DNA from 2 places in the Thalassobacillus sp. C254 genome. Region 1 is predicted to be linked to the other one. Evidence: a T-box and tRNA genes for the amino acid it is inferred to sense, from the RefSeq annotation. Region 1 holds a T-box; the other holds one or more tRNA genes.

Region 1 (4,411 bases):
CAATTTCTGGACCGGGTGAACTGGGCAGGCTTTTACCTTTATAAAGAAGGAGAACTTGTACTCGGCCCATTTCATGGTCTTCCTGCCTGTGTAAGAATTCCACTTGGAAAAGGTGTGTGCGGAACTGCAGCCGCTGAACGAAAGACTATTAGAGTAGATGACGTGCATGCTTTTCCAGGGCATATCGCCTGTGATGCTGCTTCACGTTCTGAAGTTGTTGTTCCACTGCTCAAAGAAGGAGAATTACTTGGAGTCTTAGATATCGACAGCCCGGAAAAAAACCGTTTTACAGAAGAAGAGACACTCTATCTAGAGGAGTTTGTGGACGTCCTGATCCGTCACCTGTAGTCAGAATGAAGACAACGACCTTCCAGCCTTCTATAAAGATAGTTTTCCAGGGTGATTGACTTTCCTTCTTATTCATTATATAATCTCCCTTGTGTAAAAAAAGACAGCCTGGATAAACTTGATGTGTTAACCCTCATCATTTTGTTCCTCTTAACCCAGCGGCTGAAAACGGGTTGAGGTGTATCAGGTAACCTCTAGCTGTCGAGGCGAAGGTGCATGAAAACAAAATGAGCATGTCAGGAGATTATCATTGTTGTTCTTTTTTCCATAACTTTAAAATATAAAGGGGGAGTCTTTGTATGGCACGCTATACAGGACCATCTTGGAAAAAATCCCGCCGTCTTGGAATTTCTTTAAGCGGCACAGGAAAAGAATTAGAAAAACGCCCATATGCACCAGGTGAGCACGGACCTACTCAACGGAAAAAACTTTCTGAGTACGGCCAGCAGCTTCAAGAAAAGCAGAAGCTTCGTTTTATGTACGGCTTAAATGAGCGTCAATTCCGTCGCACATTTGATATTGCAGGCAAAATGAAAGGTGTTCATGGTGAAAACTTCATGATCCTTCTTGAGTCCCGTCTGGACAACCTTGTGTACCGTTTAGGACTTGCCCGCACTCGTCGTGCAGCGCGCCAGCTTGTTAACCATGGTCATATCACTGTTGATGGTGGACGTGTAGATATCCCATCTTACCGTGTTGCTCCAGGACAAGTTATCGGTGTTCGTGAAAAATCTCGCAACAACTCTGCTATTAAAGAAGCAGTAGAAGCTAACAACTTCGTTCCTGACTTTGTTACTTTTGACGAAGAGAAGCTTGAAGGCAGCTTTTCCCGCTACCCTGAGCGCTCTGAGCTTCCAGCTGAAATCACTGAAGCTCTTATCGTTGAGTTCTACTCTCGTTAATATCAAAAACTGCCATTACGGCAGGTTTTTTCTTTTCAATTCAATAGAAAAATAGAAAAAGGCCAGTATCTTCAGGATTACTGGCTCTTTTTTTCTTTATGAAGGAGCTGGTGAAACGGCCTCCTCTTTTTTAAGCATATTGTATTAAGAAGTATTTCTTCTTCCCTCTTCTAATAATTGTAAACGCTCCATCGATTTTGTCTTCCTGACTGATGGTCTTTTGCATATCCTGGCAGCGGTCACCATTAATGTAGACGGCTCCGTTTTTAATATCCTCTCTAGCTTGTCTTTTCGAGGAAGAAATTCCTGCTTCCACAAGAAGATCAATTAGTCCGTACCCTTCTTCTTCTGCCACAAAGGTAGGAACATCTTTAAAACCTTGCTTGATTTCATTAGCTGTTAAGGTTTTTAAATCCCCTCCGCCAAATAATGCTTGACTGATGTTTTGAGCCTGCTGTAATGCTTCCTCTCCGTGGACAAAGCGTGTGACTTCTTCGGCTAGCCTAATTTGGGCAGCGCGCTCCTCAGGACGTTCTGCTGCTTCTTTTTCTAAAGCAGACAATTCTTCCTCAGAAAGAAACGTAAAATAATTTAAGGAACTTCAATACATCTCGATCATCAGTGTTAATTAAGAATTGATAAAACTCGTAAGGCGATGTTTTTTCAGGATCAAGCCAGATGGCGCCCCCTTCAGTCTTGCCGAATTTCGTACCATCAGCTTTGGTTACAAGGGGAATGGTAAATCCGAAAGCTTCGGCTCTTTCCTCTTCTTCCTGGCCTTTCATCTTTCTGATCAACTCAAGCCCTGCAGTGATATTGCCCCACTGATCACTTCCTCCGAGCTGAAGTTTACAGCCTTTTTCCTCATAGAGTCTGTAGAAGTCATATGATTGTAGTATTTGATAGCTGAACTCCGTAAAAGAAATACCTGTCTTAATTCTTGACTCTACTGATTCTTTTGCAAGCATATAATTAAGCCCAAAATGCTTACCGACATCACGCAGGAACTGAACTACGTTCATTTCACCGATCCAGTCATAGTTATTCACAAGCTCTGCTTTATCTCCGCCATCAAAGCTTAAATACTTTTCCAGCTGCCCTTTAATTCTGTCGCTGTAGGATTTAACTATCTCCTCTTCATTTAGGGTTCTTTCAGCGTTTTTCCCACTTGGATCTCCGATCAGGCCCGTTGCCCCGCCAACAAGAGCCAGCGGTTTATGACCTGCCAGCTGAAAGCGGCGCAGGGTAATAATTGTCAGCAAGTGTCCAATATGCAGACTGTCTCCTGTCGGGTCAAACCCACAGTAGAGCGTTACTTGCTCTTTCTTAAGCAGAGACTCAAGCCCCTCCCTGTCCGTTACCTGGTTTACAAGACCTCTGAATTCTAGTTCCTCTAAAATGTTCATCATCTTCTCTCCTTTAAAAAGTAAGATTATCGGGTATATTATCGGGTATAAGTATAGAAGGATACTTAGTTACAAAGTAGTACATATATCTTCTTCATATGCACAGTTAGCCTTATATGATACTTCTGCACAAACTCCCGTTTATGAGGATAAGGCTGCTGATTACTTTCCTAAGAAACGCCTTATTCGAAAGACAGACAGCGTGCTGTTAGTGCCATCACCTTTAAGAGAGCCAAAAATAATACAAAAAACTCGTCCCAAGACAAGGGACGAGTTGGCCGCGGTACCACCCTTTTTGAAAGCTGAAAGTTCCTGCTTTCCACTTCGTTTAGATATCGGGAACAATCCCGTCCTCTCCCCTGTCAATAAGGGCGAGGAAGCTCAAGAACGTATTTCGCAAAAAGATTTATGTACCAGCTTTCACCAGCCGCCGGCTCTCTGTAACAGGGAAATCTATGCTACTTCAATCTGTCATCACTTCAATATTTTTATGTAGATAATCCTTTTGTACCAAATCTCTAAATGATTGTCAAACTGGTTGTAAAGCCTACTTTCACTTCATGTAGGAATGTATGGTCTATGCTATAATACGATTGATGTTTTTTGGGGGGAATACAAGAATGAAAAGTTTTTTTGAGAGGTTAAATGCAAAAACCGATGAATGGAAAGACCTTCCTGTCGTCAGAGGACTGAATATAACATCTTATGTTGTTTGGAATCTTATTTTAATTTCTTTTTGTCCTTTTACTTATGGGAACGTTTTTTTATTGGGGGAGCAGGTGCCGGGTATTTTGTTTCCCTGGTTGAAGACGAGCCAGCTCGCTCCTTTGACGAAATGGAAGAAGAGCTCTATGACTATGAAGAAACGAGTGAAATTTATTTCGCCGACGAGGTTTACTTAGGAGAAATTAGTTCTGATTTGGAAAGGCGAGATATAGAAGTTGACGAAGTATCTGATAATCTGGTGAATGCTATAATCGCCACAGAAGATGAATATTTTTTCGAACATGATGGTATCGTACCGAAAGCAATCATGCGAGCGACTTTCCAGGAAATCACAGGAGCAGCCAATCAAACAGGAGGAAGTACGTTAACACAGCAAATCGTAAAAAACCAAATGCTTAGCAATGAAGTTTCCTTTGACCGCAAGGCGAGAGAAATAATGCTGGCGATGAGAATGGAAGAATTCTTTGAAAAGGAAGACATTCTTGAAGCATACTTAAACATCGTGCCTTTCGGCCGAAACTCTAACGGACAAAATATTGCGGGCGTACAAGCAGCTGCAGAAGGAATTTTCGGTGTAGACGCTGCTGAACTAAATATTCCACAAGCAGCCTTTATAGCAGGTCTGCCCCAAAACCCTTTTGGATATACCCCGTTTACATCAACAGGTGAAGTGAAAGACAGCTTTGATGCCGGTCTTAACCGCATGCAGACAGTCTTAAACAGAATGAAAGCCAGCGGCTATATTACAGAAGAGGAATACGAGGAAGCACAGGCTTATGACATTGAAGAAAGCCTGGCTGACCCTCGCCCGAGAACATTCGATGAATATCCTTACTTAACTAATGAAGCACAGCGCCGTGCTATCCAAATTATAAGAGAACAATTGATTGAAGAAGACGGCGTGGATTTAGAAGGAATGGACGAAGAAGAACGACAGGAAACAATATTATCCTACCATGAGGATGCTCGAGTGAAACTTGCTAACGGCGGGTACCAAGTGCATACCACTGTAAACAAGGATATTTATGA
Region 2 (4,411 bases), on a different contig from region 1:
TGCCTAACCTTGAGGTAGTGGGGATAACAGGGAGCTATGGGAAAACAAGTACTAAGCATATGCTTGAAACAGTGCTTTCCTCTCAATTTAATGTTCTGATGACTCCTGAAAGCTATAATACCAAAATGGGCGTAACAAAAACGATTCGAACGATGCTTAAGCCTATCACGAAATCTTCATTGCAGAAATGGGCGCTAAGCAAGAGCATGATATTCAGGAAATCTGTGAGTTAGTTCATCACAAATACGGTGTTCTGACTGCTATCGGAGAACAGCATCTGGACACCTTCAAGACTCTTGATAATATTAAGAAAACAAAATACGAGATTGTAGAAACATTGCCTCATGATGGGACAGCGTTTGTCAATAAAGACGATGAGAACATTATGGCATACCAACAAAAAAATAAAGTCAGAACCATGTATTACGGCATTGATGCAGAGGACCTCCATTACCGGGCTACTGATATTACTTATTCCTCAAAAGGAACTCATTTTACCGTTACAAAGTACGATGGAACCTCTGTGGAAATGCAGACGAAGCTGCTTGGCCGTCATAATATTTACAACATCCTCGCAGCGGTAGCCATTGGATCAGAGAAGGGTATTTCCCTTGAAAAGATTGCACAAGCAGTCAAAAAGGCACAGCCTGTTCCGCACCGTCTTGAACTTAAAAAGCCGAATGGAAACATCACGATCATTGATGATGCCTTTAACTCCAATCCGGTTGGTTCAAAGATGGCTCTTGAGGTTCTGGGACAGATGCCAGAATACAAGATTCTGATTACTCCCGGGATGATTGAACTGGGAGATAGAGAGTATGAATTAAACAAAGCGTTAGGGATGCACGCAGCTGACGCTTGTGACTTTGTTATTCTCGTCGGAAAAAAACAAACAATTCCTTTGCAGGATGGCTTAAAGGAAAAAGGGTACCCCGAATCCCAGTACTTTGTAGCAAGAAACCTGCAAGAAGCTTTAGACAAAATGAATGAGCTTGCAACTCAAAAATCAGTGGTTCTTTTAGAGAATGATTTACCCGATACATTCAATGAGTGAGAAATTAGGAGGAAAGCGGCATGAAAACTAGAGTCGGAGTATTTTTTGGCGGTGTCTCTGTTGAGCATGAGGTTTCTGTAATCTCAGCTCTCCAGGCCATCAATGAGATGGACAGCAGCCAGTATGAGGTTATACCAGTATATATAAGTAAGGATCGGAACTGGTATACGGGAGAACAGCTCCTGGATATTGATAAATATAAGGATATCAAAAAGCTTCTTTCAGAGGCTCAAAAGGTCATTGTCACGAAGAATGAGGCGGGCGGAGTTGCTCTGCAGAAAGACCCTGCCCCTAAATTTGGAAAGAAAATAATGGCTGAGATTGATGTAGCTTCCCAATCATTCACGGTACATTTGGAGAAGACGGCGTGCTTCAAGGGTTATTTGAATTGTTTGACCTGCCTTATGTTGGCTGTGATGTTCCATCATCTGCTGTTGGAATGGATAAAATTCTCATGAAGCAGGTATTAAGGGACTCAGGTCTGCCGATTCTTGATTACGTATGGTTTTATAATAGCCAGTGGAATGCAGACAGCGAGGATTTTATCGAAGAGATAGAAGAAAGGCTTCAATATCCGGTAATTGTCAAGCCGGCTAATCTTGGCTCTAGTGTGGGAATCAGCAAAGCAGGAAACCGGGAAGAATTAGAAACAGCTGTAGAGGAAGCCATGGAATTTGCCGCCAAAATTGTTGTGGAACGAATGGTGACCGATATGAAAGAGGTAAACTGCTCTGTCTTAGGAGATTACGAGGATGCAGAAGCTTCCGTTATTGAAGAAGTTCTGAAAACCGAAGAAATCTTGAGCTACCAGGACAAATATCAAGGTGGCGGTAAAGGAGGAGGCGGAGCCTCTAAAGGAATGGAAAGCACAGACCGTATTATTCCTGCAGACATTCCAGGAAACCTTGAAGAAGAAGTGAAAGACCTTGCCATTGATACATTTCAGCTTCTTGGCTGCAGCGGCGTCTCTCGTATTGATTTCCTTATTGATAACAGCGAACAAAGAGTATATATAAATGAAATTAACACCATTCCCGGTTCTTTATCTTTTTACTTATGGGATCCAGCTGGAAAAGACTTCAAGCAGCTTACTCACCAAATGATTCAATTTGCTTTAAAGCGTAAAAGAGAAAGAGAAAAGCTTACGTTTTCGATTGATTCTAACTTATTTTCTTTGCATAGTGCTCAAGGAGCAAAAGGTGGAAGCAAAGGCGGCTCAAAATCGAGTAACCGTTAGGAAAGCTAAAAGAGGCAGCCATCAAAGGCAGCCTCTTCCCTTTTTTTAAAAGAAATAAAGAGATTTTAAATTTTTTCTCTAAAAATAGTAATAACCTATTGATTTATAATATAGTTTGATATATAATATTTTTTGTCAGTGAGACAATATATATTCATTTCAACATGGCCCGTTGGTCAAGTGGTTAAGACACCGCCCTTTCACGGCGGTAACACGGGTTCGAATCCCGTACGGGTCACCACTACTTTTGCTCTCATGGAAGAGGGCTTTGTTTTTTTCTTAAAATATAATTGAGGTTGACATGGAAACCTTAATATGTTTTAATTGGAAGGTATCTTTTTTGGAGGGGTAGCGAAGTTGGCCAAACGCGGCAGACTGTAAATCTGCTCCCTCTGGGTTCGGCGGTTCGAGTCCGTCCCCCTCCACCATTTTATTTATATGGACGAGCCATTAGCTCAGTTGGTAGAGCATCTGACTTTTAATCAGAGGGTCGGAGGTTCGAATCCTCCATGGCTCACCATTTACTTAATAGTTGCCCATTCATGGACGTGTTAGAGTCGGCTTTTTTGCCGACATGTTTTAATATGGTTTACATAAGTACGGATTCTCGTTTGTCTTCTTGCATGCGGGAGTAGTTCAGTGGTAGAACACCACCTTGCCAAGGTGGGGGTCGCGGGTTCGAATCCCGTCTTCCGCTCCATAATCTGCGGGTGTAGTTTAGTGGTAAAACCTCAGCCTTCCAAGCTGATGTCGTGGGTTCGATTCCCATCACCCGCTCCATATAAGAAGGGGCCTTAGCTCAGCTGGGAGAGCGCCTGCCTTGCACGCAGGAGGTCAGCGGTTCGATCCCGCTAGGCTCCACCAATAATGATAACGATCCTTAGTGATGCACTAAGGTTTTTTTGTGTTTTTATACATACCATAGTTCAGGAAGCAAAAGAAAATGAACGCATGTTTAGAGACTGTCATCGGTAAAACAGCTTTCCCAAAGAACAAGAGAAGAAAAAAATATCCCTCAGTCATCACTGAAGGTAATTAATGCTTTGCAAAATAAGAGTCATATTTATTTAATAATGAGTCGAGTTTCTTGCTTAGTTGAACGACCTCGTTGGAGAACAGAGGCTTACTCCACGCTTCTTTATTCAATTGCTCCCTGATCATCTCAATTTCATTGATGAGGCTTTCTTCCGGCACAATCTTCACCTCTTTCTCCACTTTTTCCTAAATATGGTATACCCCCAATTTAGGAAAAGCAAACATTACAAATAGCATATTTTTAAAAAATCTTCCATATGCATATCTTGGTGCGAAAAAAATTTTGGTACAATAAGGAAGATTGATTTTCTTATCGAGATAATGAAACTTTAAAGCTCCTTCTTTCGTAGAAGAAGGACCCGAGCTGGGCGGAGGTTGAGATAATGGATGCCCTGGTAAAACGGCTGATTAAAGAAGTGAAAAACGGGGATCAAGAGGCGTTTGCAGAATTGATCGATCTTTATAAAGATAAAGTATACCAAATTGCTTATCGTATGACAGGAAACGCTCATGAAGCACAGGATGTTGCACAGGAAGCTTTTTTAAGAGCTTATGCCAATATTGAAAGCTTTGATGAGCAAAGGAAGTTTTCTACCTGGCTGTTCCGCATTGCTACAAATTTATGTATTGACCGCTTACGGAAAAAGAAGCCTGATTATTCACTGGATGCAGAGGTGAAAGGTACAGAGGGCGTCACCGGTTACTCACAGGTTGCAGCAGCAGGGCCATTGCCTGAGGAAGAAGTGGTAACTGTAGAAATGCAGGAGTGGATTCAAAAGGAAATTTCTTACTTGCCTCCTAAATACAGGTCAGCTATTATTTTAAGGTACATAGAAGATTTGCCCATAAAACAAATTAGTGACATATTAGATCTGCCGGCAAATACCGTGAAAACTCACTTGCATAGAGGAAGGGAAGCGTTAAGAAAGCGACTTGGCGGCGCATGATGAAGGGAGGGAGTTACCATGGCTTGTGATCACTACCATGATCGAGTGCTAAAAAGATATTTTAACGAAGAGTTAGACGCGAAAGAAAGAGCCTCGTTCTATGAGCACTTAAAAAAGTGCAGCACTTGCCATTCCCAT

Evidence for each region. A T-box is a leader RNA that pairs with one kind of tRNA and senses whether it is charged. The one in region 1 lies ahead of tyrS (tyrosine--tRNA ligase), so its partner is inferred to be a tRNA-Tyr.
Region 2: it encodes a tRNA-Tyr, which carries the amino acid that the T-box ahead of tyrS (tyrosine--tRNA ligase) is inferred to sense. The anticodon was not compared.

Annotation. Positions count from the first base shown of each region.
Region 1 is NZ_BAXQ01000001.1:449,346-453,756, forward strand. Features, by position in the region: gene JCM19033_RS02470 (GAF domain-containing protein) at 1-348, shown strand, start outside; gene rpsD (30S ribosomal protein S4) at 648-1,250, shown strand; partial or broken gene tyrS (tyrosine--tRNA ligase) at 1,381-2,656, opposite strand; T-box leader at 2,919-3,140, opposite strand; partial or broken gene JCM19033_RS02490 (transglycosylase domain-containing protein) at 3,369-4,411, shown strand, end outside.
Region 2 is NZ_BAXQ01000012.1:15,498-19,908, forward strand. Features, by position in the region: gene JCM19033_RS23490 (Mur ligase family protein) at 1-233, shown strand, start outside; gene JCM19033_RS23495 (UDP-N-acetylmuramoyl-tripeptide--D-alanyl-D-alanine ligase) at 188-1,054, shown strand; gene JCM19033_RS25770 (hypothetical protein) at 1,075-1,512, shown strand; gene JCM19033_RS12215 (D-alanine--D-alanine ligase) at 1,422-2,291, shown strand; tRNA gene JCM19033_RS12220 (tRNA-Glu) at 2,458-2,532, shown strand; tRNA gene JCM19033_RS12225 (tRNA-Tyr) at 2,634-2,719, shown strand; tRNA gene JCM19033_RS12230 (tRNA-Lys) at 2,736-2,811, shown strand; tRNA gene JCM19033_RS12235 (tRNA-Gly) at 2,917-2,991, shown strand; tRNA gene JCM19033_RS12240 (tRNA-Gly) at 2,998-3,071, shown strand; tRNA gene JCM19033_RS12245 (tRNA-Ala) at 3,080-3,155, shown strand; gene JCM19033_RS12250 (aspartyl-phosphate phosphatase Spo0E family protein) at 3,327-3,494, opposite strand; gene sigW (RNA polymerase sigma factor SigW) at 3,710-4,273, shown strand; gene JCM19033_RS25775 (anti-sigma factor) at 4,292-4,411, shown strand, end outside.